Regions from separate parts of the Mesobacillus sp. QJM3NY_10 genome, predicted to be linked through region 1. Evidence: riboswitches for the same ligand, from Rfam matches in the RefSeq annotation. Region 1 holds a riboswitch; each other region holds the start of a gene.
What was found. Region 1 has a riboswitch for S-adenosylmethionine ahead of AC0VX7_RS04325 (trans-sulfuration enzyme family protein). Riboswitches for the same ligand answer to the same signal wherever they lie in the genome.
Positions count from the first base shown of each region.

Region 2: linked by a shared signal. The riboswitch ahead of mtnW (2,3-diketo-5-methylthiopentyl-1-phosphate enolase) and the one ahead of AC0VX7_RS04325 (trans-sulfuration enzyme family protein) in region 1 are both predicted to bind S-adenosylmethionine.
Region 3: linked by a shared signal. The riboswitch ahead of AC0VX7_RS20135 (methionine ABC transporter ATP-binding protein) and the one ahead of AC0VX7_RS04325 (trans-sulfuration enzyme family protein) in region 1 are both predicted to bind S-adenosylmethionine.
Region 4: linked by a shared signal. The riboswitch ahead of metK (methionine adenosyltransferase) and the one ahead of AC0VX7_RS04325 (trans-sulfuration enzyme family protein) in region 1 are both predicted to bind S-adenosylmethionine.

Region 1 is NZ_CM149675.1:855,871-861,897, reverse strand. Features, by position in the region: gene AC0VX7_RS04325 (trans-sulfuration enzyme family protein) at 68-1,210, opposite strand; SAM riboswitch class I at 1,289-1,393, opposite strand; gene AC0VX7_RS04320 (CBS domain-containing protein) at 1,550-2,797, opposite strand; gene AC0VX7_RS04315 (YitT family protein) at 2,975-3,841, shown strand; gene AC0VX7_RS04310 (hypothetical protein) at 4,097-4,231, opposite strand; gene AC0VX7_RS04305 (amidase family protein) at 4,256-5,743, opposite strand; gene AC0VX7_RS04300 (DEAD/DEAH box helicase) at 5,908-6,027, opposite strand, start outside.
Region 2 is NZ_CM149675.1:1,552,085-1,558,111, forward strand. Features, by position in the region: gene AC0VX7_RS07680 (carbon-nitrogen family hydrolase) at 1-35, opposite strand, end outside; gene AC0VX7_RS07685 (aminotransferase class I/II-fold pyridoxal phosphate-dependent enzyme) at 163-1,338, shown strand; SAM riboswitch class I at 1,418-1,527, shown strand; gene mtnW (2,3-diketo-5-methylthiopentyl-1-phosphate enolase) at 1,615-2,838, shown strand; gene AC0VX7_RS07695 (2-hydroxy-3-keto-5-methylthiopentenyl-1-phosphate phosphatase) at 2,835-3,497, shown strand; gene AC0VX7_RS07700 (methylthioribulose 1-phosphate dehydratase) at 3,494-4,129, shown strand; gene AC0VX7_RS07705 (1,2-dihydroxy-3-keto-5-methylthiopentene dioxygenase) at 4,191-4,724, shown strand; gene AC0VX7_RS07710 (Spo0E family sporulation regulatory protein-aspartic acid phosphatase) at 4,881-5,126, shown strand; gene AC0VX7_RS07715 (electron transfer flavoprotein subunit beta/FixA family protein) at 5,602-6,027, shown strand, end outside.
Region 3 is NZ_CM149675.1:3,982,029-3,988,055, reverse strand. Features, by position in the region: gene AC0VX7_RS20145 (chromate transporter) at 1-571, shown strand, start outside; gene AC0VX7_RS20140 (chromate transporter) at 568-1,098, shown strand; SAM riboswitch class I at 1,438-1,542, shown strand; gene AC0VX7_RS20135 (methionine ABC transporter ATP-binding protein) at 1,813-2,826, shown strand; gene AC0VX7_RS20130 (methionine ABC transporter permease) at 2,816-3,481, shown strand; gene AC0VX7_RS20125 (MetQ/NlpA family ABC transporter substrate-binding protein) at 3,503-4,330, shown strand; gene AC0VX7_RS20120 (DUF445 domain-containing protein) at 4,951-6,027, shown strand, end outside.
Region 4 is NZ_CM149675.1:3,761,130-3,767,156, forward strand. Features, by position in the region: gene metK (methionine adenosyltransferase) at 1-1,185, opposite strand, end outside; SAM riboswitch class I at 1,473-1,612, opposite strand; gene pckA (phosphoenolpyruvate carboxykinase (ATP)) at 2,050-3,639, shown strand; gene AC0VX7_RS18925 (DUF2584 domain-containing protein) at 5,024-5,266, opposite strand; gene AC0VX7_RS18930 (alpha/beta hydrolase family protein) at 5,322-6,027, opposite strand, start outside.

The DNA.
Region 1 (6,027 bases):
CTGGCCATTGTTATAAACGGAGACAGTCTTTTTCAAAACGGAGGAGAGCTCAGTTATAGCATCCAAATTATTCCCCTGCCGCTTCCAGTGCAGCTTCAAATTGCTCGATAATGTCATCGGCATTTTCGATTCCAACTGAAACCCTTACTAAACGATAAGTAATGCCAAGCTCCGCCTGCGCCTCTGGCGGCAGTGCTCGATGGGAGGTTTTCAGCGGATGTGAAACTGTCGTTTCGACTCCCGCAAGTGTTGGCACGATTTTTATCCATCCAAGTGACTTGAAAAACTGGTCCGTATCCACGTGTTCTGCCAGTTCAATCGTCACGATCGCACCAAAGCCTTTTTCACCTTCAGCAAAAGGGTAATATACCTTTGCGACATTCTGATGTTCACTCAGACTGTCGGCCAGTAACCTTGCATTCTCCGATTGAGCCTTCATTCTTAACGCCAAAGTCTTCAACCCTCTGCAAGTCAGCCACGCTTCAAATGGACTAAGGTTCGCACCCAGATTCACGATTCTAGCCCGCGCTTCTGCAATCAGTTCCTTTTTTCCAACGACCACACCTGATGTGACATCACTGTGGCCGCCGATGTATTTCGTCGCACTGTGGACGACCAGGTCGGCTCCGAGTAAAAACGGGCGGACATGAAGCGGAGTAGCGAATGTATTGTCAACCAAAACGGTGAGATCTCTTTTTTTGGCCAACTCAATGACTTCATCTAACTTTTCAACACGAAGGAGCGGATTCGTAATGGACTCCGTGTAAAGAAGCTTCGTATTGTGTTTGATTGCCTGTTCGACTTTATCCAGGTCAGAAAACGATACAAATGTCGTCTCCACTCCAAAGCGTTCAAGCTCAGCTTTCAGCATATGGAAACTCCCGCCATATACATCGTCAGCTGCAACGATATGATCGCCATTCTTCACTACTGCCAGGACCCCCGCTAAAATGGCAGCCAAACCAGAGGAAGCCGCTACCCCATCTTCTGCGTGCTCAAGTGCCGCTACGGATTGACCGAGTTCATCAGTATTCGGGTTCCCAACCCTTGAATACAAATAGCTTCCTTCTCCCTGATAGAAGCCCTCAAGCTCGTCAAGATCATTAAATGTAAAAGCAGAAGTCTGATAAATCGGTGTCGCCTTGCTTTTAATTCCCCTTTGCTTAGTATGTATTGAATGAAGTACTTCTGTTTCAAAATTCTTAGCCATTTTGTCACCTGCTTTTAGGATTCGTAATACATTAAAAAACCTCTCCGCATCAGGAGAGGTTTCTATCTACATTGCCCTCTCTTATCTTCAGTCTGCAATCTTCAGGACTTAGCACCTTTTCATTCTGAACATGAAGGTTGCCGGGCTTCAAAGGGCCTGTCCCTCCGCCGCTCTGGATAAGAGTTATTTCGGTTTTGAAAATAGTTTTTTAATAGCTGCAGTATATCAATTTTGCCATGATATCGTCAATGAACTATTCGTTAATAAACTGTTCAAGTTCCTGTATGTCAATCTTCAGGTTCTTGGCTTCTCTTCAATAACAGTTCACACACCGGGAACTCAATCTTCCGGATCACTGTCAAGTAAGTCCCATGGCGTAATTACTCCAATTGGCTTTCCGTGGCGGTCTCCCGTCTCCGTGATGATGACTGCCTGCAGTTTCTTGCCTCTTGTATGGTAGCGTTCAAACAATTCTTCAATATGATACAGAGACGCATCCTCATCAACAAAGGTCACAAAGTAATTTTTCCCTTTCGTTAACAACTCTTTTACACGGACATCCTCAAAATGGACCACACTGTCGGAAAAATGCTTCGCCATCCACTGAATAATTTCTGTTGAAGTCAACAAGGCAACATACTTATCTTCCTTGTCATAGACTGGAAATCTTGTAAAATCAAACTTATTGATGACCTTTAGAACATCTTTAAGATAGGCATCCTCGTAATAGTAGAACACCGGACTTGTTGCGATTGACAATGCCGTCTGCGGCTTCTCAAACTCCTTGCATATCTCCTCAATCCGTTCGACCACCTCAATATGCGGCTCAGCAATATAATAATCCGCATTCACCCGCTCATGGACAATCGCATTCCGAAGCTTCGCAAACTGATGCAGCTCACTTTTATATTTACGCACCAATGAATGGTTTTTATAGCCGGAATACAGCAGTTCGACAAACGCATCGCTGTCCGTCCCCTTCACCATTTCCTTCAGCGCTTTGTGAATCCTGTTAAAAGCTGTCTCAAACTTTCCGGATTGCTCCTTATGCTTTACCTCGTGGTCTTCTGAAGTTTTAGCGCCTGAATCAGGATTTTGATTGGTTGAATTCTTACCGCCTTCATTCTTGCGATTTTTCCCGTTACCGTTTTTGGGTTGATTGGAAGATGGTTTGTCATTCCCGTTACCGTTTTTGGATTGGTTGGGAGATGATTTGTCATTACCGTTACCATTTTTCGATTGGTTGGAAGATGATTTGTCATTACCGCCATACTTGGATTGATTGTAAGATGAGTTACCATTGTCGGTCTGTTGGGAAGATGACTTGGTTTTATCGCTATTGGAATGAGAATTACCTTTTTCTTTTTTTGATGGATTGGATGGCTTTCCATTACCGCTTCCCTTATTGCCATCATGCTTTGGGTTATTTTCATCAACCCGCTTCAATCTGTTTTCCTCAATCTCCTGCGGCTTAGGATTGGTTCTCATATATGACTTTCTTTTATTGGTACCAGTCTGATGATTCTTCTTGTTTTTTGAACCAGACTGATTATTGGATTTATGTTTAACTTGAGTATTATTAGCCAAATTAGCCCCTCCGTCATTTCAATTAACTTCCCCTTCTCATTACCCCAATTATCGCTTTTACTAATCATGTATATAATGTAAAAATACCAGATGAACATTAAGTTTGATACAATAAGTATGGTACATACATTACTAATTCACAGAAGTTATTTTTAATAGAAAAGGGTTGGATATTCAGTGGCAGCAACGAAGAAAAAAAGAGTGATCAAAGAGGTCACACAGCTTGTGACGATAACAATCGGGGCCATTATCGCGGCATTCGGGCTTGATATGTTCCTTGTTCCTAACGCAATCCTTGACGGTGGAGTCATCGGACTTTCGATTATCGCAGCCGAACTGACTAACATCTCGATGAGTATTTACCTGATTTTGTTCAACCTACCTTTCCTTTATATCGGGTATAAGAGGATGGGCTTGAAATTTACACTTCGCACTCTATATGGAGTCATTATTTTATCCGGTGCGACTGCCTATTTACACCACTTTGAACCTGTGACGGATGATTTATTTTTAGCAACCATCATCGGTGCGGTCATCCTTGGAACGGGTGTCGGTTTGGTCATCCGGGCAGGCGGTGCACTGGACGGAACCGAGATCATCGCCATCCTCGTCAGCAAAAAGCGCACCGTTTCTGTCGGGCAGATCGTCATGGTCATGAACTTGTTCATATTCGTCCTGGCAGCTTTGCTCGTGTTCAGCTGGGAAACGGCGATGTACTCAATCATCACCTATTTCATTGCTTTCAAGATGATTGACGTCGTCGTTGAAGGGATGGAAGAGCTCAAATCAGTTACGATCATTTCCGACGTCCCTGAAGAAATCGCCGAAGCATTGCTCAAGCAATTGGGCCGCGGCATGACCTATATTCAGGGCCAGGGTGTTTTTTCAAATGAACCGAAGAAAATCATCTATACTATCGTCAGCCGAATCGAATTATCCACCGTCCGCTCAGTTGTCGATGACATCGATCCGAATGCGCTGGTCGCGATTGAGAATGTCGCCGACGTCTCGGGCAGTAACTTTGATAAGAGCGGCGGGGATTAATGAGGAGATAGAAACCTGTTGATTTAGCAGTTGGTCGAATAATTCTTGAATGTGGTCGAATAAATCAAAAATCCGCCAATATATTTCAGAATGTGGTCGAAATAACTTCAAATGTGGTTGAATTATTTAATTTTTCGCCAATAAAATCTTGAATAGGCTCGGTCTAGGATGTATTCCATAGTATTTAATCCTGTTTTTGATATAAAACAGCTATAAAAAGTGCCCTGGCGTAAAATACGCCGGGGCACTTTGCTGTTAATCAATCGGATTGTTGAATTTCTTTTCTTTCTGGCCGGTTGTGAATTCGACTAGTTCTTCGGGTGTGTTGTTGCCTTTTTTCTTGTTGTTGTTGCGCTGGGCGTTTCCGTTGCCGAGCTTTTGTTTACCCATTCTTCCTCGCTCCTTTTGATGGATTCATGAAGTAGTATGGATTTTTCCCTCGTCGTTTATTCTAAGCTCAGGCGCACGGCGCACCATGTTTGCCCGCTCGTATGCATAGGCAAGCTTGATCAGCAATGGTTCGCTGAAGGCAGTACCGGTGAAAGTGATACCGACTGGCTCGCCTTCTTCCGTAAAAGCAGTAGGGACCGTAATAGATGGGTATCCTGATTTCGAGCCAATCGTGGAACCATCCATTGGGAAAAGCACCGCATCGGCACCATACTCCTTCAACGCATAGTCAATTCCCTGCTCCCTTGCCATATAAAGGTTATACTCCAGTTCTTCGAGGTATTCAGACTCAGTCAATGTTCCGCTTGTTGCTTCAGATTCCAACAGCACTTCCTGGCCGTACTTCAGCATTTTCTCCCCATGCTCATAATTGAAAGCAATCACGTCAGCAAGCGTCCTGACAGGAACATTCTGTGCCAACCCGTTCAAATAAGCATTCAAATCAGCTTTGAATTCATAGCTCAAAACCTTATATCCCCAAGTCGCCTTCGCCGCTGGGAGTGCTGCTTCAACAATCTCAGCGCCAAGCTCTTCCAATTTTTCAACCGCTTTTTGAAAAATTTGCTCCTGTTCCTGAGTCCATTTTCCAATATACTCTTCCCTGACAACAGCAATCTTCATTCCTTTTAGTGCCTGAGCATCAAACAGGATTTCGTGGTTGAAATCAGGCAAAACAACCATCGTTGCCGGGTCTTGCGGATCCTGGCCAACAATCGCTTCTAAAAGGTAGACCGCGTCCTTGACCGTTCTCGCCATCGGGCCGGCTGTATCCTGCGTGTGCGCAATCGGGATGATACCACTGCGGCTGACCAGCCCAACTGTCGGCTTGATGCCAACCAATGAATTTTGTGAAGCTGGATTTAGAATCGAGCCATCCGTTTCCGTGCCGACCGCTACTGCAGCTAAATTAGCGGCGATTGCTGCGCCGGAACCAGCACTTGAGCCGCCGACATCGAATTTCTCGGGTCCGTACGGATTCAGCACCTGGCCACCGCGGGAGCTGTAGCCGCTCTTCATGCCATTCGCCATGAAATTTGCCCACTCAGTCATATTCGTTTTACCAAGAATGACCGCACCTGCTTCTCTTAGCTTTGCAGCAACAAAGGAATCCTTCTGGGCAAATGAATCCTTCAATGCCAGCGAACCAGCACTGGTATGCATTTTATCGTTTGTATCAATATTATCTTTCACCAGGACCGGTATTCCGTGCAAAGGGCCTCTTGAACCTTTCTTCTTTCGTTCGGCATCCAGTGCAGCCGCAATCTGAAGAGCATCGGGATTCAGTTCAAGCACAGAATGGATTGTTTGGTCAAAGGCAGCGATGCGGGCCTGGTACATCAACACAAGGTCATGTGAAGATAGCTCGCCTTTCTCCATTTTTTCCTGCATTTGATCAATCGTCGCTTCAGGCAGCCACTCTGTCATCAATGTATTTAAACGTGGATTTTTCAAGTTCAACAATTCCTTTCAAAAAGGCATTTCAGCTGTTGATTTTTCAACGGCTTTAACAGAGCCTTCAAAAATAAACTACGGAATATATATTCTGATTCTTTTACGAAAAAACCTTTAAATGCAGTAAAAAAGCTATAGGAAAAAGTCCTATAGCTTCGAAATAATTATTCTGGGTCAACAATTTTACCACCGTAAAATTCTTTTTGCGCTGGCGTTATATTAAGTGCATTGCAGAATCTTTTCAAATCGCGTTCTTCACGTTCGTTGACGATCGAGATGACAGT
Region 2 (6,027 bases), 700 kb from region 1:
ATGTCCATTTGCAGGCATGCTATTTTATATTTCATCTTAAATCACCGCCATACTTTCTGAAAATTATATCTTTACAAGTTACTATTTACGTTATATCATTTGTGACTAGAATTTCAAATTAAAATTTTTAAATACTAATATATTTCCTAAGCAGGTGAGAAAATGGAATTCGCACAATCAGATGTATTGAAAAGCCTGCCCAAGCAGTTTTTTGCTTCACTCGTGCAAAAAGTGGGCGCATATACTGAAAAAGGGGCAGATGTTATAAATCTTGGACAGGGAAACCCTGACCAACCGACACCACAGCACATCGTTGAAAAGTTAAAGCAAGCTGGAGAAAATCCAGCTAATCATAAGTATCCACCGTTCAGGGGATTGCCCTCGTTGAAGGAAGCCGCAGCAGCATTCTATAAAAGGGAGTATGGAGTCGATCTTGATCCAGAAGAAGAAATTGCCATACTATTCGGTGGCAAGGCTGGCCTGGTTGAAATTCCTCAATGCCTGCTGAATCCTGGGGACACCATTCTCGTTCCTGACCCAGGCTACCCTGACTATTTATCTGGAGTCGAACTTGCAAAGGCTAAGATGGTGACAATGCCACTAAGAGAAGAGAATGACTTTCTGCCTGATTATGCTGAATTAAGTGCAGAGGATTTGGATCAAGCAAAACTGATGTTTCTCAACTACCCCAATAATCCTACTGGCGCAGTGGCACATCAGGAATTTTTTGATCAGACAATCGAGCTGGCACGAAAAAATGAAATTTGTGTTGTCCACGATTTCGCGTATGGAGCGATTGGCTTTGACGGGAAGAGACCACAAAGCTTTTTACAGTCAGAGGGTGCCAAAGACGTAGGGATCGAAATTTATACGCTCTCGAAAACATATAATATGGCTGGATGGCGTGTGGGCTTTGCAGCGGGGAATAAGAGCGTGATTGCGGCGATCAACTTGCTTCAGGACCATATGTATGTCAGTCTGTTTGGTGCTGTCCAGGAAGCTGCAGCAGAAGCTTTGCTAGGGCCCCAGGAATGTGTTGCTGACTTAAATGATTTATACGAATCAAGAAGAAATGTCCTTATTGACGGTCTGAAAAATATTGGCTGGCACGTCACTGCTCCAAAAGGCTCGTTTTTTGCCTGGCTTAAGGTTCCGGAACACTTCACTTCGGTTGAATTTGCGGATTTTTTGCTCGAAAAGGCACATATAGCAGTTGCGCCAGGTGTAGGGTTTGGAGAACATGGAGCGGGCTTTGTGAGGGTTGGCTTGCTGAGCTCCGAGGAGAGATTGCAAGAAGCAGTCAGCAGAATTGAAAGCTTGGAAATTTTCAAAAAATAGTTGACATTGATTTATGAACCTGACATAATCCTAATTAATAAATTTACTTTAACCAATTAAATAACTTGATTAAATTATTTTCTTATCAAGAGCAGGCGGAGGGACGAGCCCGATGAAGCCCGGCAACCGATCCAGCATTTTATGCTGGGCACGGTGCTAATTCTTGCAGCGAAAGCTGAAAGATGAGAAGAGTTTAGTGTATTTTCTAACCTCTTCTTTGTGAAGAGGTTTTTTTAATGTCTTTAAAACAACTCGTTTGGAAAGGGATTGATCTTCATGAGCGAAATTACAGCGACATATATAGTCCATGATGCTAAACATAACCCGGAGAAAAAAGCAGAGGGGATCGCGCTTGGTTTGACAGTGGGATCCTGGACAGATTTGCCTGAATTGGACCAAAAACAATTAAAAAAACATAAGGGAAGAGTTGTTTCTGTAGAAGGTTCGGGCCTGGACAGCAATTCAGAAACAGTGGCAACAATTAAAATCGCTTATCCTGCCATCAATTTCTCACCGGACCTGCCAGCAATTCTCACAACTTTATTTGGAAAACTATCGCTTGATGGCAAGGTAAAGCTGATAGACCTTGAATTCGGAGAAGAATTAAAGAAAGAATTCCCAGGTCCGCGCTTTGGCATTGAAGGAATCAGGGGAAAGCTTGGCGTCTATGACCGGCCATTGCTTATGAGCATCTTCAAAGGTGTCATTGGACGGGATATGGAGTTTCTGTTAAAGCAGCTAAAAGAACAGAGCCTTGGAGGAGTTGATCTGATCAAGGATGATGAAATCCTGTTTGAAAATGAACTTACTCCTTTTGAAAAGAGAATCACTCTTGGGAAACAGGTTCTCGATGAAGTCTATGAATCTACTGGACACAGAACCTTATATGCTGCCAACCTGACAGGAAGAACCACACAGCTTAGGGATAAAGCGAGAAGAGCGGCTGAGCTTGGAGCCGACGCCCTGTTGTTCAATGTGTTCGCCTACGGTTTGGATGTCTTGCAGGAACTTAGGGAAGATGACGAAATCGGTATTCCGATCATGGCTCACCCGGCTGTAAGTGGTGCGTTCACTTCAGCTGATGAATATGGTTTTTCACATTCCTTGCTTCTGGGAAAATTACTCCGTTATGCCGGAGCAGACTTCTCACTGTTCCCGTCACCTTATGGAAGTGTGGCTCTCGAAAAGCAGCAGGCGATCTCAATAGCCGAGGCACTGACTGCTGAGGATCAATTCAAAAGGACATTCCCGGTTCCATCAGCAGGTATCCATCCAGGAATGGTCCCTTTGCTTGTAAAAGATTTCGGAATAGATTCAATCATTAATGCGGGTGGAGGCGTACATGGACATCCTGGTGGAGCACAAGGGGGCGGCAAGGCATTCAGGCAGGCAATTGAAACAGTTCTTCAAGGAAAAACGCTTGAAGAGGGCGCACATGAGCATGAAGAGTTAAAAATTGCTTTAGGTCTTTGGGGTTCAGCCGAGGCGGTAGCGAAATGAGCCAGCCAGTGATTTTTTGTGACTTCGATGGAACAGTAACCGAAAAGGACAATATCATAGCGATCATGAATGAATTTGGCCCTGAAGGATGGGATGAAATAAAGGAAGCGGTGCTTGATCGCACCATTTCCATAAGGGAAGGCGTGGGGAAAATGTTTTCCCTCCTTCCCGTCCACCTTAGAGAAGAAATCATTGAGTTTGCCGTCAAGAATGCAAGGATACGCCCTGGTTTTAAGGAATTTCTGGATTATGCCAGCGAAGAAGGAATCTCTGTTTACATCGTAAGCGGCGGAATTGACTTTTTCTTAGAACCCATCATTCAACAATTTGGCCCAATTGCAGGAATTTACTGTAACAGTTCTGATTTTTCAGGAAAAACAATCAAAATTAAATGGCCGAACAGCTGCGATCAACAATGTTCAAATGATTGCGGCTGCTGCAAACCATCAATCATGAGAAAGCTGGAACGGAGCGAAGATTATAAAATCGTCATTGGTGACTCCGTTACCGATCTTGAAGCCGCAAAACAAGCGGACTTGGTGCTGGCGAGAGATTACTTGAAGGATAAATGTGAAGAATGGGAGATTCGGCATCTATCATTTGAAACGTTTTATGACTGTATTGAAGCTCTTAAAACTGAAACAGGGGTGAAGGGATGAGCATTTTAGAATCGAAGTGGGAAGAACTGGCGGATGTAAAGGCTGAACTGGCTGAGCGTGATTGGTTTATGGGAACGAGCGGTAACCTTGCGATTAAAGTGAACAGCGACCCGGTGCAATTCCTTGTGACGGCGAGCGGAAAGGATAAGCGGAAAAGAACGGATGAGGACTTTTTACTTGTTGACCAATTCGGCCGTCCGGTAGAGGAAACCCATTTGAAGCCTTCGGCTGAAACTCTGCTTCATGTAGAGGTATACAAAAAGACAAACGCAGGTTGCAGCCTCCATGTCCATACAATTGATAACAATGTCATCTCAGAGGTTTATGGTGACAGGGGAGAGGTGCAGTTCCAGGAACAGGAATTAATTAAAGCTTTCAATATTTGGGAGGAGGATGCCGTCCTCAAAATTCCCATTATTCCAAATTATGCGCATATCCCAACCCTTGCAAAAGCCTTCTCAGAGCATGTAAAAGGAGACACTGGGGCAGTATTGATCCGTAATCATGGCATCACAGCCTGGGGCAGGAATGCATTTGAAGCTAAAAAGATTCTCGAAGCTACTGAGTTTTTATTCCGTTACCAGTTAAGATTGCTTGAGCACAAACCATTTCAATTGTTCAAGGTAGTGTAAATCAGGATTTTTAGAGCGAATTCTCATAAAACAGTGACATTATAAAAAGGGAGCGATTCACATGGCATTTATCGTAAAGCAAAACACACAGGAAAAAATCGTTGATGAGCAGCAGGTAGAAGCATTTCTGAACGCACAGGAAGTTATCTATGAAAAATGGGATATCAATAAGCTGCCAGCAAAACTTCAGGAAAAATTCCTCTTAACTGATGAAGAAAAACAGCAGATACTTGAAGCCTTCAAAGCTGAGATTGAAGACATTTCTGTACGCAGAGGCTACAAAGCTCAGGACGTCATTTCACTGTCTGACAATAGACCGAATCTTGACCAGCTGCTTGCAAATTTCAAGCAGGAACACCATCACACGGATGATGAAGTAAGATTTATCGTCAGCGGCCACGGAGTATTTGTCATACAAGGCAAAGACGGAGGATTTTTTGAAGTGTTCCTGAATCCAGGAGACCTGATCTCCGTGCCTGAAAATACTCGTCATTACTTTACTCTTCAGGATGACCGCCAGGTAGTTGCGGTAAGAATTTTCGTGACAACTGAAGGCTGGGTTCCGATTTACGAAGAGGAAAAAGTCAGCCAGTAATCATGATGACCCGCAAACATTGTCGAAGAAAAAAATTTTTGATGTGAATATTGTCTTATTTTGCGAATCTATTTACAATCAAACAAGCATTTGCCATAATTCTTCAAGTAAACTTTTATTTATTTAAGGAATTAAAGTAGTAGAGGAGATATAGAAGTGTATCAATCGCAAAATGCATTATTAAAGGAAATTGATCGCGCTAGGAATTTAATGGTTGCTTCTGCAATGGAATCTGGATTTACGAGTGAGGAAACAATCTATCGAAGCCATGAACTGGACCGTCTAATCTATGAATATCAAACTTTATGCAAAGAGACGGAAATACAGCGGCAAAAAGCAAAAGTTTTATTCAGGCAAATGATTCTGCTGACAAAGAAACAATATATTTTAGCGCATGCGTGATAACATTCCATCGTATCGAAAAAATTAGCCACTGCCAGGAAACCGGCGGTGGCTAAACTGTTTCTAAAAGAAAACTTCTATTAAAAATCCTCCCGAGTTCTTTCCAGGTCTCCCGTCAAAACATTAATTATTTGCTCAAATTTTCACGTGAAAGTTGCTTTGTGTGATATTTATCATATTTTTAAATTCATATTTTATTTATTTTTAACATAGATAGGTTTTTATATCATCATATGACTCACTCCATCAAGTACAGCAACGTACTACCATTTTAGACAATTATAAATTCGCATCTATGTCTTAACCTCATTTTTTCACCATTCGAATGTACAATTTTGCTTTCCACTTTTTTAATTGTTGGTACTATGCTTGTAATGCGATTCATATATCGTACTACATAGCATTTTATTTTTCACTGCCAAAGTAACCGCTTACAAGTTAATAGTTTTTCATTTTGAGGAGGGGAAAAGAGAGTATGCACATTGTCGTATGTGTCAAGCAAGTGCCCGATACAAAGATCATCAAAATCAATCCTAAGACTAATACTCTGGACCGGAGAAGCGCACCAGCAATTTTGAACCCTTATGATGCTCACGCCGTACAGGAAGCAGTCAAGATCAGGAATAAAACCGGCGGAACGATTTCTGTTCTTTCAATGGGACCGCCGCAAGCTGTAGATGTTATTAAGAAAAGTGTTGAAATAGGTGCTGACCAGGGATATCTCATCTCAGACAGGGCGTTTGCGGGTGCAGATACCCTGGCTACAAGCTATGCGCTCTCCAAAGCGCTAGAAAAAATATCGAAGGATAATCCGATTGACCTGGTCATCTGCGGGAAGCATGCGATTGATGGGGATACAGGACAAGTAGGACCAGGAATCGCCCGCAGGCTGGATATACCG
Region 3 (6,027 bases), 1.6 Mb from region 1:
ACAAAGAGATTTATTCTTAGCGTTTTTTCGCGTCGGAATCCTCGGCTATGGCGGCGGCCCGTCTTCGATTCCGCTTGTACATAAGGAAGTGGTAGAAAAATATAAATGGATGGATTCTGATGAGTTCGGGGATGTCCTTGCCTTAGGAAATGCGCTGCCAGGACCAATTGCCACAAAAATGGCGGGCTACATTGGCTATCGTGTAGGAGGATACCTGGGTATGATCAATGCTCTTGCAGCGACGATGATCCCGGCGATCGTCCTGATGATCGTGCTGCTGACCGGCCTGAACTCATACAAAGATGAGCCATGGGTGAAAGGAATGGCGGAGGCTGTTGTTCCAGTAGTTGCAGTCATGCTCGCTGTCCTGACATGGGATTTCATCAAGAAGTCAGGTAAATCAAAGCTTGGATGGGCCTGGACAGCTGTAGCGCTTATTGGCAGTCTGATCCTGCTTCAATTCTTGAATCTGCATCCCGCTATCTTAATTTTTGTTTTGCTGCTGAGTGCCTTGCTGAAAAAAGACTCTGCTCCTGCTGAAAATAAACAAAGAGGAGGGGAGCAGCCATGATTTACTTCCATATATTTTTGGCCTTTTTCATTCCGGGGATTTTAGGATATGGCGGTGGACCTGCCTCCATTCCGTTAATCGAAAATGAAGTTGTTGACCGTTATGAATGGATGTCAGTCAACGAATTCAGTGAAGTGCTGGCGATGGGGAACGCCCTGCCAGGACCGATTGCAACCAAGATGGCCGGCTATATTGGATATGCAGAAGGCGGAATTCTAGGTGCAATAGTTGGAGTATTTGCCACGGTGGCACCATCCTTAATTCTAATGATCAGCTTGCTCGGATTACTGATGAAATACAAAGATTCCCCGCGTGTCAAAAGGCTCACTATCGTCGTCCGCCCAGTCATTGCCGTCCTTTTAGGAGTCATGACCTATGATTTCTTTTTCTCTTCCTATGAGGGGGTCGGTATGATGCAGACGATTCTGATTGGCGGAATCAGCTTCATCCTGATGGAAAAATTAAAAGTCCACCCTGCCTATGTCATCGCAGGATCCCTTGTTTACGGCGCCCTTGTTTTATCATAAACAAGGGTTTTTCTTTTTTAAAATAAGGATGTTTTCGTAAAGCTTGTTGTTAAAATCTTAAAGCCGATTTTAACGTATTGTATACCCATTTTGCAGGTCGGTATTAAGTTTGCATGCTCTTTTCTCATGAGAAGCGACAACTTTATGAAGGTATATGGTGATTAAAGCCAATTTTGTGCTCGATAGCAACAAAGTTTGAGAAAAGAGCCTTAAATAAAAAAACATTTCCTTACTCCCTCAATCATGTAAGCGGTATCACTATAGAATCTCCGAAAAAACTTTATTGACAAATAAATCAGATAGTCTTAATATTTCAATTATCGAATTAATTTAATAAGAAACTTATCAAGAGAGACTGAGGGATTAGGCCCTGTGACGTCCGGCAACCTCCTTTTTGGGAAAGGTGCCACTTCCTACAGAATGATCCATTCTGGAAGATAAGTCGTATAGATGTTTACGATGCCTCTTTCTATGAATGAAAGGGGCTTTTTTATTTTTAGCTTTGTTAAACTGGGCTGTTGATTTTCGTTCCAGGCGCTTCGCTATCCGCGGACAGTCGGGGAGCCTCCTCGGCGCTTAAGCGCCTGCGGGGTCTCCCCATGACTTGCTCATCCCGCAGGAGTCTTCGCGCCTTCCACTACAATCAACAGGGTGTAAAATATCAACATTGAGCTAAAACAGAGCCTTATTTTTAAAAAAACGGGGGTGCGAAGGATGATTGAAGTGAAAGACCTGGTCAAGATATACGAAACGAAAAAAGGGTCAGTTACTGGTGTTGACCATGTTTCATTATCCGTGAAGAAGGGAGAAATCTACGGGATAGTCGGATACAGCGGGGCGGGGAAAAGTTCTTTGATACGATGCCTGAACCTCCTTGAAAAACCGACATCCGGAGAGATACATATTGACGGTGTAGAGCTTACTTCTTTGAGCAAGGGTGAACTTAGAAAAGCGCGCTTGAAAATCGGAATGATCTTTCAGCATTTCCATCTTGTAAGCGCAAAGACAGTGAGTGAGAACATTGCATTTGCCTTGAAAGCGGCCGGAATTCCGAAAGCAACAATTCAAGAGAGAGTAACTGAGCTTCTGGATATGGTAGGCCTTTCTGATAAAAAGGATGTCTATCCGGCACAATTGTCGGGCGGACAGAAGCAGCGTGTCGGCATCGCCAGGGCACTTGCGAATAATCCATCAGTGCTCTTGTGTGATGAAGCTACTTCCGCTCTGGATCCGAGCACGACAAAATCTATACTAACCCTACTTAAAAAGATTAATAGTGAATTGGGGATCACGATTGTCCTTATCACCCATGAGATGGAAGTCGTTAAGACGATTTGCGACAGGATGGCTGTTATGCAGGATGGAAAAATCATCGAAGAAGGGAATGTATACGAAGTCTTCGCGAATCCGAAACAACTGCTCACAAAGGACTTCGTCAACTCAATCCTTCAATTCGAACTGCCGGAAAGATTGCTTGAGGAGCGTCAAGGAAAGCTGATCAAGATTTATTTTCAGGGGGAGATTGCCGAGCAGGGAGTCATATCTGATGTATTCCAGACCTTTAAGGTTCGTGGCAATATCCTCCACGGGAAGATCGAATATATTCAGGATATTCCATTGGGGATTTTCATCATGGAGGTCTCAGGAGACGAGGTGGAGATCGACCGGGCGATAGCCTACATTGCGGCAAGGACGAAAAACCTGGAGGTGATTGATGATGCTGCTTGATAACCTGATTGCAATGCTGCCGGAGTTGAACAAAGCATTTTTTGAAACAATCTATATGGTCGGCATCTCCATCCTTGTCGCCATTATCGTAGGCCTGCCTACTGGGGTGCTGCTTTTTGTCACCGATAAAGGACTTTTCCTTGAAAATCAAACTTTTAAAAATATTGCAGGCTTCATCGTCAATATGATTCGCTCGGTGCCATTTATTATCTTGTTGATCGCCCTGCTGCCACTGGCGAATCTAATCGCAGGTACAACCATCGGGCCGACAGCCGCATCTGTTTCATTATCGGTCGCGGCGATTCCGTTCTTTGCTAGAATCGTAGAGCAAAGCTTTCGGGAAATCGATAAGGGAGTCATTGAAGCTGCCGTTGCGACAGGCGCGACTCCGTGGATGATCATTAAAGATGTACTTATACCAGAGGCTAAGCCTGGCATCGTCCAGGGTGTTACCATCACGATCATCAGCCTTGTTGCCTATTCGGCAATGGCCGGCATTGTCGGCGGAGGGGGAGTTGGCGACCTGGCTATCCGTTTCGGTTATTACAGATACGACAATACGATCATGATTACGACAGTCATTATCCTGATCTGCCTCGTCCAGCTAATCCAATTTGGCGGGGACAGAATTGCAAGAGTAGTAGACAAAAGATAAATAATAGGGGGTTCTTTTAATATGAAAAAATTATTATTCTCATTAGTGTTGTTATTATCAATCGGTCTGCTGGCTGCATGCGGCAGCGACTCAGCATCCAGCGGAGATGCGAAGGCAGATGCAAAACAAGTGACATTCGGCGCGACATCCGGTCCATACAGCGATATGGTCTCAAAAGCCATCAAGCCACTTCTGGAGAAAAAAGGCTATGAAGTGAAAGTAGTTGAGTTCAGCGATTACATCCAGCCGAACCTGGCTTTGTCCAAAGGTGATCTTGACGCTAACCTGTTCCAGCACAAAGTCTATATGGAAAACTTCGCGAAAGAACATAAACTCGAACTTTCAGAAGTAATCGTTGTTCCAACTGCGCCAATGGGAATTTACTCTAATAAATTCGATTCACTGGATGAAGTCGCAGACGGATCTGCCATTGCGATTCCAAATGACCCAACAAATGCAGCGCGTGCCTTCCTGATCCTTGAAGATGCTGGACTAATCAAGCTTGATCCTAATGCTGACCCACTGACTGTTTCTGAAAAGGATGTTAATGATAACGTCAAAAACCTTCAGTTCAAGCCAATCGAAGCAGCACAGCTTCCACGAGCAGTCGATAGCGTCGACCTTTCCGCTGTACCAGGAAACTTTGCTCTAGCAGCAAAAATGGACCTGCTTGATGCGCTTCAGCTGGAAAAAATGCCAGACCAATACCGCAACCGCGTCGTCATCAATACAAAAGACCAGGATGCTCAATTCGCAACGGACATCAAAGAAGTCGTAGAATCTGCAGAGTTTGAAAAAATCATCGATGAAGAGTTCAAAGGCTTCGGAAAGCCAGAGTGGATGGAGTAGAATAGTTATCATAATGAAGTCCCGGCAGCCAAAGCACCCGGGACTTTTCCTTTTTTATAGCTTTCTCCCCTATAAATTGGTTAAAATATTGAAGAGACTCTTTTAGGGAAGGCTCTTTTGTTGTTTTATAGCAGGACCTGTACTAACTAGGCGGAAAGGTAACAACTATAAGCCCGAATAAGGCCGCCGAGCCAGAAAAGGTCACATAGAAAAATTCTATAAGCCCAAACGAGGCTACCGAGCCAGAAAAGGTCCTATAGAAAAATTCTATAAGCCCAATTGAGACCACCAAGCTAAAAAAGGTCCTATAGAAAAATTCTATAAGCCCAAACGAGGCTACCGAGCCAGAAAAGGTCCTATAGAAAAATTCTATAAGCCCAAATGAGGCCGCCGAGCTAAAAAAGGTCCTATAGAACAAATCTATAAGCCCAAATGAGGCCGCCGAGCTAAAAAAGGTTCTATAGAACAAGTCTATAAGCCCAAATGAGGCCACCAACTCAAAAAAAGTCACATAGAAAAATTCTCTACAGACCGGACGAGCACTTAAAAAGACACTTCGAGCCTTTCACAAGTAATAGAATGTTATTTGGAATCAATCTAACAGTAACAGAGGGAGATATATGGAAAAACGAGATAAGAGATCTAGACATTTGGCGGCTATTTCGCTGGCGATTATGGGTGCGGGATTCCTCGCTATGATGCCGTTCCAGGAATCGTTGATCGGCAAATTGCTGATGGGCGGGTTTGAAGCCGGGCTAGTTGGCGGTCTTGCGGACTGGTTTGCTGTAACAGCACTATTCAGGCATCCGATGGGCATCCCGATTCCTCACACCGCGCTTCTGCCGAAAAATCGTGATAAAGTAACGCGCGCGTTAATCAATATGCTTGAAAATGACTGGCTCACGAAAGAGAGCATCATGGATAAGTTCAAGCAGATTCATATTCTGGATAAAATTTTCGAAACGGTTGAGAAGGAACTGCATTCTGAGTCTGTTAAGCAGAGCATCCAGTCATTCAGCCTGGATGTCGTGAAAAAGATAGATGTAGAAAGGTTTGCGCCAACAATAGAACAGGAAATCAAAGGTTTCCTGCTATCAGCTGATACTTCCGATCTTCTGCAAAAAGCCTCCAGCCACGTATTGTCGAAAGAATATGAGGCAGCAGCATTCAATTATGTGCTGATAGAGACGGAGAAATGGGCGTCGCAGGATGAAGCGAAAATGGTTCTTGGGAAACTTGGGAAACAGGCAATTGATACAACGGAAGCGGATGGTCTGTTAAAATTTGCGATCCAATCGTTCAGCAATATGATCACGGAAGAAAAAGTCGGCAACATTTTGCAGTCCTTTATTTTAAAAAGAATGAAAAATCTGCAGCAGGATGATAATCGCTACCGCCATATGATTCTTGAGAAAATCCGCAAAGAACTTGGCAACATAAATGAGCGCGAAGCATTAATGTCGGAAATCCAGGCATGGAAAAACAAGATGGTCGAGGATATGGATTTAACCGGACAAATCAGGAATGTACTGGCAAAGTCAAAGGATCGTGTCATTGCTTTTATCGAAGCAGACAGCTTTGTTGACGATACCGTTACTCCAGTGGTGAAACGGTTCATACAGGAGATCAAAGAAGATGAGGGTAAGGTAGCGGCAATCGAAAGCTGGCTCCACGCTAAAATAGCAGGCCTGATTGAA
Region 4 (6,027 bases), 1.9 Mb from region 1:
AGTGCGAAGTACCTCAGCCTTGTCTGTACGCTCCCATGGAAGGTCAACGTCTGAACGGCCGAAGTGTCCATAAGCAGCTGTCTGCTTGTAGATTGGCTTGCGCAGGTCAAGCATGTTGATGATACCAGCCGGGCGAAGGTCGAAGTTGTTTTCAACAACGTCGATCAAGACATCTTCGCTCACTTTGCCTGTGCCAAATGTATCGATGGAAATCGATACCGGACGAGCAACGCCGATTGCGTAAGCAAGCTGAACTTCAACTTTTTCAGCAAGGCCAGCAGCTACGATGTTCTTCGCAACGTAACGTGCAGCGTATGCAGCTGAGCGGTCAACTTTTGTAGGATCCTTACCAGAGAATGCACCGCCGCCGTGGCGAGCATATCCGCCGTAAGTATCAACGATGATCTTGCGGCCAGTAAGACCTGCATCACCCTGTGGTCCGCCGATGACGAAACGGCCAGTTGGGTTGATGAAGTATTTTGTGTTCTCGTCGATCAATTCTGCTGGTACAACAGGATTGATGACATGTTCTTTAAGATTGCGCTGGATTTGCTCGAGCGAAACTTCCGGGTGGTGCTGAGTTGAAATAACGATTGTATCGATACGGACAGGCTTGTCGTTCTCATCGTATTCAACTGTTACTTGAGTTTTTCCGTCAGGACGAAGGTATGGAAGGATCTCTTCCTTGCGCACTTCAGTCAGGCGGCGTGAAATCTTGTGTGCCAATGAAATCGGGAGAGGCATAAGCTCCTTCGTTTCGTTGCAGGCAAAACCGAACATCAAGCCCTGGTCTCCCGCTCCGATTGCTTCGATTTCCTCATCTGACATTTGGCCTTCACGCGCTTCAAGAGCCTGGTCAACACCCATTGCGATGTCAGCAGACTGCTCGTCGATTGAAGTCAAAACTGCACAAGTTTCAGAGTCGAAACCGTACTTAGCGCGAGTGTAGCCAATTTCCTTGATTGTTTCACGAACGATTTTCGGAATATCTACGTATGTAGATGTAGTGATTTCGCCTGCAACTAGTACAAGGCCTGTCGTAACTGATGTTTCAGCAGCAACACGTGCGTTAGCATCTTTTGCAAGGATCGCATCCAAAATCGCGTCAGAAATCTGATCGCAAATTTTATCCGGATGGCCTTCTGTTACTGATTCAGAAGTGAACAAACGGCGTTTGTTTGACATCTGAGTTCCTCCCTCATTTATAAAAATTGATCGAGGCTGTCCCAATACAGACCTCGGTTGATACGGTACTCATTCCCTATGTAGTATGAAATAAACGCTGAGTTTTTATTAGAAAAATTTGTTTTTGATTCATGGTGAATTTCTTTTTTTCCTAATTTTCACCCACGGGAGCAATGACACCAAAGAAGGCAGTCCGGTTGCATTTTCATGCAATTGGACAGAGAAAAGCAATATAAAAAACCTCTCCAATTTCGAGGAAAGGTTTATGCTTAAATCCGCGCCTTTCGCTCTTATCGTTCAAGGGCAGTTCCCTTGCGTCAGGTTAGCACCTTTGCCCGGAAATAGCAGCATTCCAAAAGCTGTTTTTTCACGTCTGCAGGTTGCTGGGTTTCATTGGGCCTGTCCCTCCACCAGCTCGGGATAAGAGAGTATCCGTTCAAGACCAAATCATAACGAAACTACAATTGCATGTCAATGATTTTCTCGGTAAAATTGTCGATTGTTGTTGAAAGTTTTTTTGTATAATGAAATGGCCTCACATCGCTTCTTTTTGCTTGACTATATAAAGAAAGAATTATATAACGCAAGTTAGGTACAAGGTAATTTTTCGAGTCATTAGTATAGATTAATTAAACCAATGTGTTATACTAATACCGAGATGTAAACACTTACAAAATATTAAACTTTCAAGAAATGCAAAAGCGCCTTGTTCAGTCCCGACAAGCGCTGGAGGGCCGACCGGTGAAGTCGTTCTTTGACTTCATTGGGCGGACCGAAGCGACTCGAGGGGCTAGGCGCTGGCGCTGGACATTTCTCGAGGTTAATATTTAATTTTGAATCTATAAAAAAGGAAGGTATTCTCCGATGAATGTTGTAGGAATATCAAATGAACTTTCAGCATTATTAAAAGGAAGCAATGTAAAGGTACAGTTATCAGTTCCCCAGCTTGTTGAAAAAATCCTTAACCGAAACGAAGGGCTCCTGACTTCCACTGGTGCTGTAAGAGCAACCACTGGTAAGTATACTGGCCGTTCACCTAAAGATAAATTCATTGTCGAGGAAGAATCCGTGAAGGACAAAATTGACTGGGGCTCCGTCAACCAGCCGATTTCCGAGGAATCTTTCACAAAACTATATAATAAGGTATTGAATTTCCTTAAAGAAAAAGAGGAAGTTTTTGTATTCAAAGGATTTGCAGGTGCTGATAAGAAATACCAGCTTCCGATCCAGGTAATCAATGAATACGCGTGGCACAACCTTTTCGCCCACCAATTGTTCATCCGACCAACTGAGGAAGAGCTTGTTGGTCATGAATCTGAATTTACGGTCATCTCTGCCCCAACTTTCAAAGCGGACCCTGAAGTTGATGGAACGAATTCCGAGACATTCATCATTGTTTCTTTTGAACAGCGCGTCGTGTTGATCGGCGGAACAGAATATGCGGGTGAAATGAAGAAATCGATATTCTCCGTGATGAACTATTTGCTGCCTGAAAACGACATCCTGTCCATGCACTGCTCCGCAAATGTGGGACGCGAGGGCGATGTTGCATTGTTCTTCGGTCTTTCCGGAACAGGAAAGACAACTTTATCAGCTGATAACAATCGCCGCCTGATTGGTGATGATGAGCACGGCTGGTCAGCTAACGGTGTTTTCAACATCGAGGGCGGATGCTACGCTAAGTGCATTAACTTATCCAAGGAAAAAGAACCGCAAATTTATGATGCAATCCGTTTCGGTTCTGTACTTGAAAATGTCGTTGTCGATGAAGAAACCCGTATTGCGGACTATGATGACGGAAGCCTGACTGAAAATACACGTGCAGCTTATCCAATCCAGGCAATCGAAAACATCGTGGACCCTAGCATTGCCGGACATCCAAACGCGATCGTATTCCTTACGGCCGATGCCTTCGGAGTTCTGCCTCCAATCGCCAAGCTTACAAAGGAACAGGCAATGTACCATTTCTTGAGCGGATATACTTCAAAGCTGGCAGGTACGGAGCGCGGCATCACTTCACCGCAAGCAACGTTCTCGACTTGCTTCGGCTCACCTTTCCTTCCGCTGGCAGCAACAAGATACGCGGAAATGCTCGGTGAAAAAATCGACGAACACAACGCGAAGGTATTCCTTGTGAACACAGGATGGACAGGCGGAGAGTATGGCACCGGAAGCCGCATGAAGCTTGCATACACTCGCGCAATGGTCCAGGCAGCACTTGAAGGCGAACTGAACAACGTCGAGACTGTCAAAGACAAAATTTTCGGCTTGGATATCCCATCACACGTACCAGGTGTACCTGACGACGTCCTTCAGCCAGTCAAGACATGGAGCGACAAAGAAGCCTACTACGCAAAAGCGAATGAACTTGCAGGCAAGTTCCGCGAAAACTTTAAGAAGTTCTCAAACGTACCATCCGTGATCGAAGAAAAAGGCGGTCCGACAGCTAAATAAGGAAATTGATGAAGGCCATCTCCGGTGAGGAGATGGCCTTTTGTTTGGATTGGTTGGGATCAATCATCCACTTACTGCTTACTTCTTTTGAACAGGCCGTGGATTAGGATAAAATTTCCGCTTCCGCCCTGGGATTTTGTCTGAAGTTGCACTGGGTTCGGACAAGTTTCCGCTTCCGGCCTGAGATTTTGTCTGAAGTTGCACCGGGTTCGGACATATTTTCGCTTTCGCCCTGGGATTTTGTCTGAAGTTGCACCGGGTTCGGACATATTTCCGCTTCCGGCCTGAGATTTTGTCCGAAGTTGCACCGGGTTCGGACAAGTTTCAGCTTCCGGCCTGTGATTTTGTCCGAAGTTGACCAGTGTTCGGACATATTTCCGCTTTAGACCAGTGATTTTGTCCGAAGTTGACCGGGGTTCGGACAAATTTCCGCTTCGGCCCTGGGATTTTGTCCGAAGTTGCACTGGGTTCGGACATATTTTCGCTTCCGGCCTGAGATTTTGTCTGAAGGTGCACCAGGTTCGGACAAAAATACACTTTGAGGTCGTGATTTTGGCTGAAGTTGACCGGAGTTCGGACATATTTTCGCTTTTGACCAGTGATTTTGTCCGAAGTTGACCAGGGTTCGGACAAATTTCCGCTTCGGCCCTGGGATTTTGTCCGAAGTTGCACTGGGTTCGGACATATTTTCGCTTCCGGCCTGTGATTTTGGCTGAAGTTGCACCGGGTTCGGACATATTTTCGCTTCCGGCCTGAGATTTTGTCCGAAGTTGCACCAGGTTTGGACATATTTTCGCTTCCGCCCTGGGATTTTGTCTGAAGTTGCACCGGGTTCGGACATATTTCCGCTTCCGCCCTGGGATTTTGTCTGAAGTTGCACAGGGTTCGGACATATTTTCCCTTCCGGCCTGAGATTTTGTCTGAAGTTGCACCAGGTTCGGACATATTTTCGCTTCCGCCCTGGGATTTTGTCTGAAGTTGATCAGGGTTCGGACATATTTTCGCTTCCGGCCTGAGATTTTGTCTGAAGTTGCACCGGGTTCGGACATATTTCCGCTTCCGGCCTGAGATTTTGTCCGAAGTTGCACCGGGTTCGGACAAGTTTCCGCTTCCGGCCTGAGATTTTGTCCGAAGTTGACTGGAGTTCGGACAAGTTTCAGCTTCCGGCCTGTGATTTTGTCCGAAGTTGACCAGTGTTCGGACATATTTCCGCTTTAGACCAGTGATTTTGTCCGAAGTTGACCGGAGTTCGGACAAATTTTCGCTTCCAACCTGTGATTTTGTCTGAATTTGCACCGGGTTCGGACATATTTTCGCTTCCGCCCTGGGATTTTGTCTGAAGTTGAAGTTTAAAATAAAAAACAGAGCACAATATGTGCCCTGCTTAGTTGGTTGAGTTCAAGGAAATTAACTGATACGTAAGTGTTGTTGTGTTTTCTGTCCATTCTACTTTTTTGATGACACCTGTTCCAGTAAGGTCACCTTCAATTGTCTTTTTGACTTCAAGTGGAATGTCAACTGGATAAAGCCTGTAGCCTTCCTTTGTCAAAGAGAAGAAGTTGTCTTCGAGCCTCTTTTCCCGGCCCTTCGTCACGATCATTGTATTCAACTCTAATGGCATCCCCATTGTACTCGCTCCTCTATTGTTCATCATTAATATCTCTTTCATTTTATCATTGTTGCTATTGTGATTTCATCCAATTCGTTAAGTCGGACACAACTTTCCGGTTCATTACTGGTGGAAAGTAATGCGTGTATTCATCAAAATACCAGCTTTCGACAGGCTTGTCCAACTCTTTTAACCGCTTCTCGATCCTATAGGAGTGTTCAACCGACACATTGCGGTCGTTCCGGCCGTGGATCAGCAGCACCGGTGCTTTCAGGTTTTCGATATCGTATAAAGGCGTGCGGAACTTATAGCGGTTTGGCACCTTTTTAGGCGACCCGCCAATCACCCTTTTCATCATCCTGCGCAAGTCCTTTCTCTCTACATACGTTAAAAACATATCCGTTACCCCTCCCCAGGTAACGACCGACGCCGTCTCCTGGAATTTTATCGCAGTCAGCAAAGCCATCAACCCGCCGCGTGAAAATCCAAAGACATGCGTCCTTTCAACCCATGGCAATGTTTGCAGCAGCGTGAATCCTGCAAATGCATCGACTCGGTCATCGCCGCCGAAGTCCTCATCTCCTTCCCCTCCCTGATTCCCACGGTAAAAAGGAGCGAAAACAGTGAAGCCTTCAGACGCAAATTGCGCAATACGTGCAGGCCTTACCTTACCTACATTTTTGATCCCACCGCGAAGATACAGGAATCCTTCAGTCCCGCTTTCATCAATCGGCCTGGCCAGAAGTCCCTTGACCCGCAGTCCGCCTGCATAGTAGGTC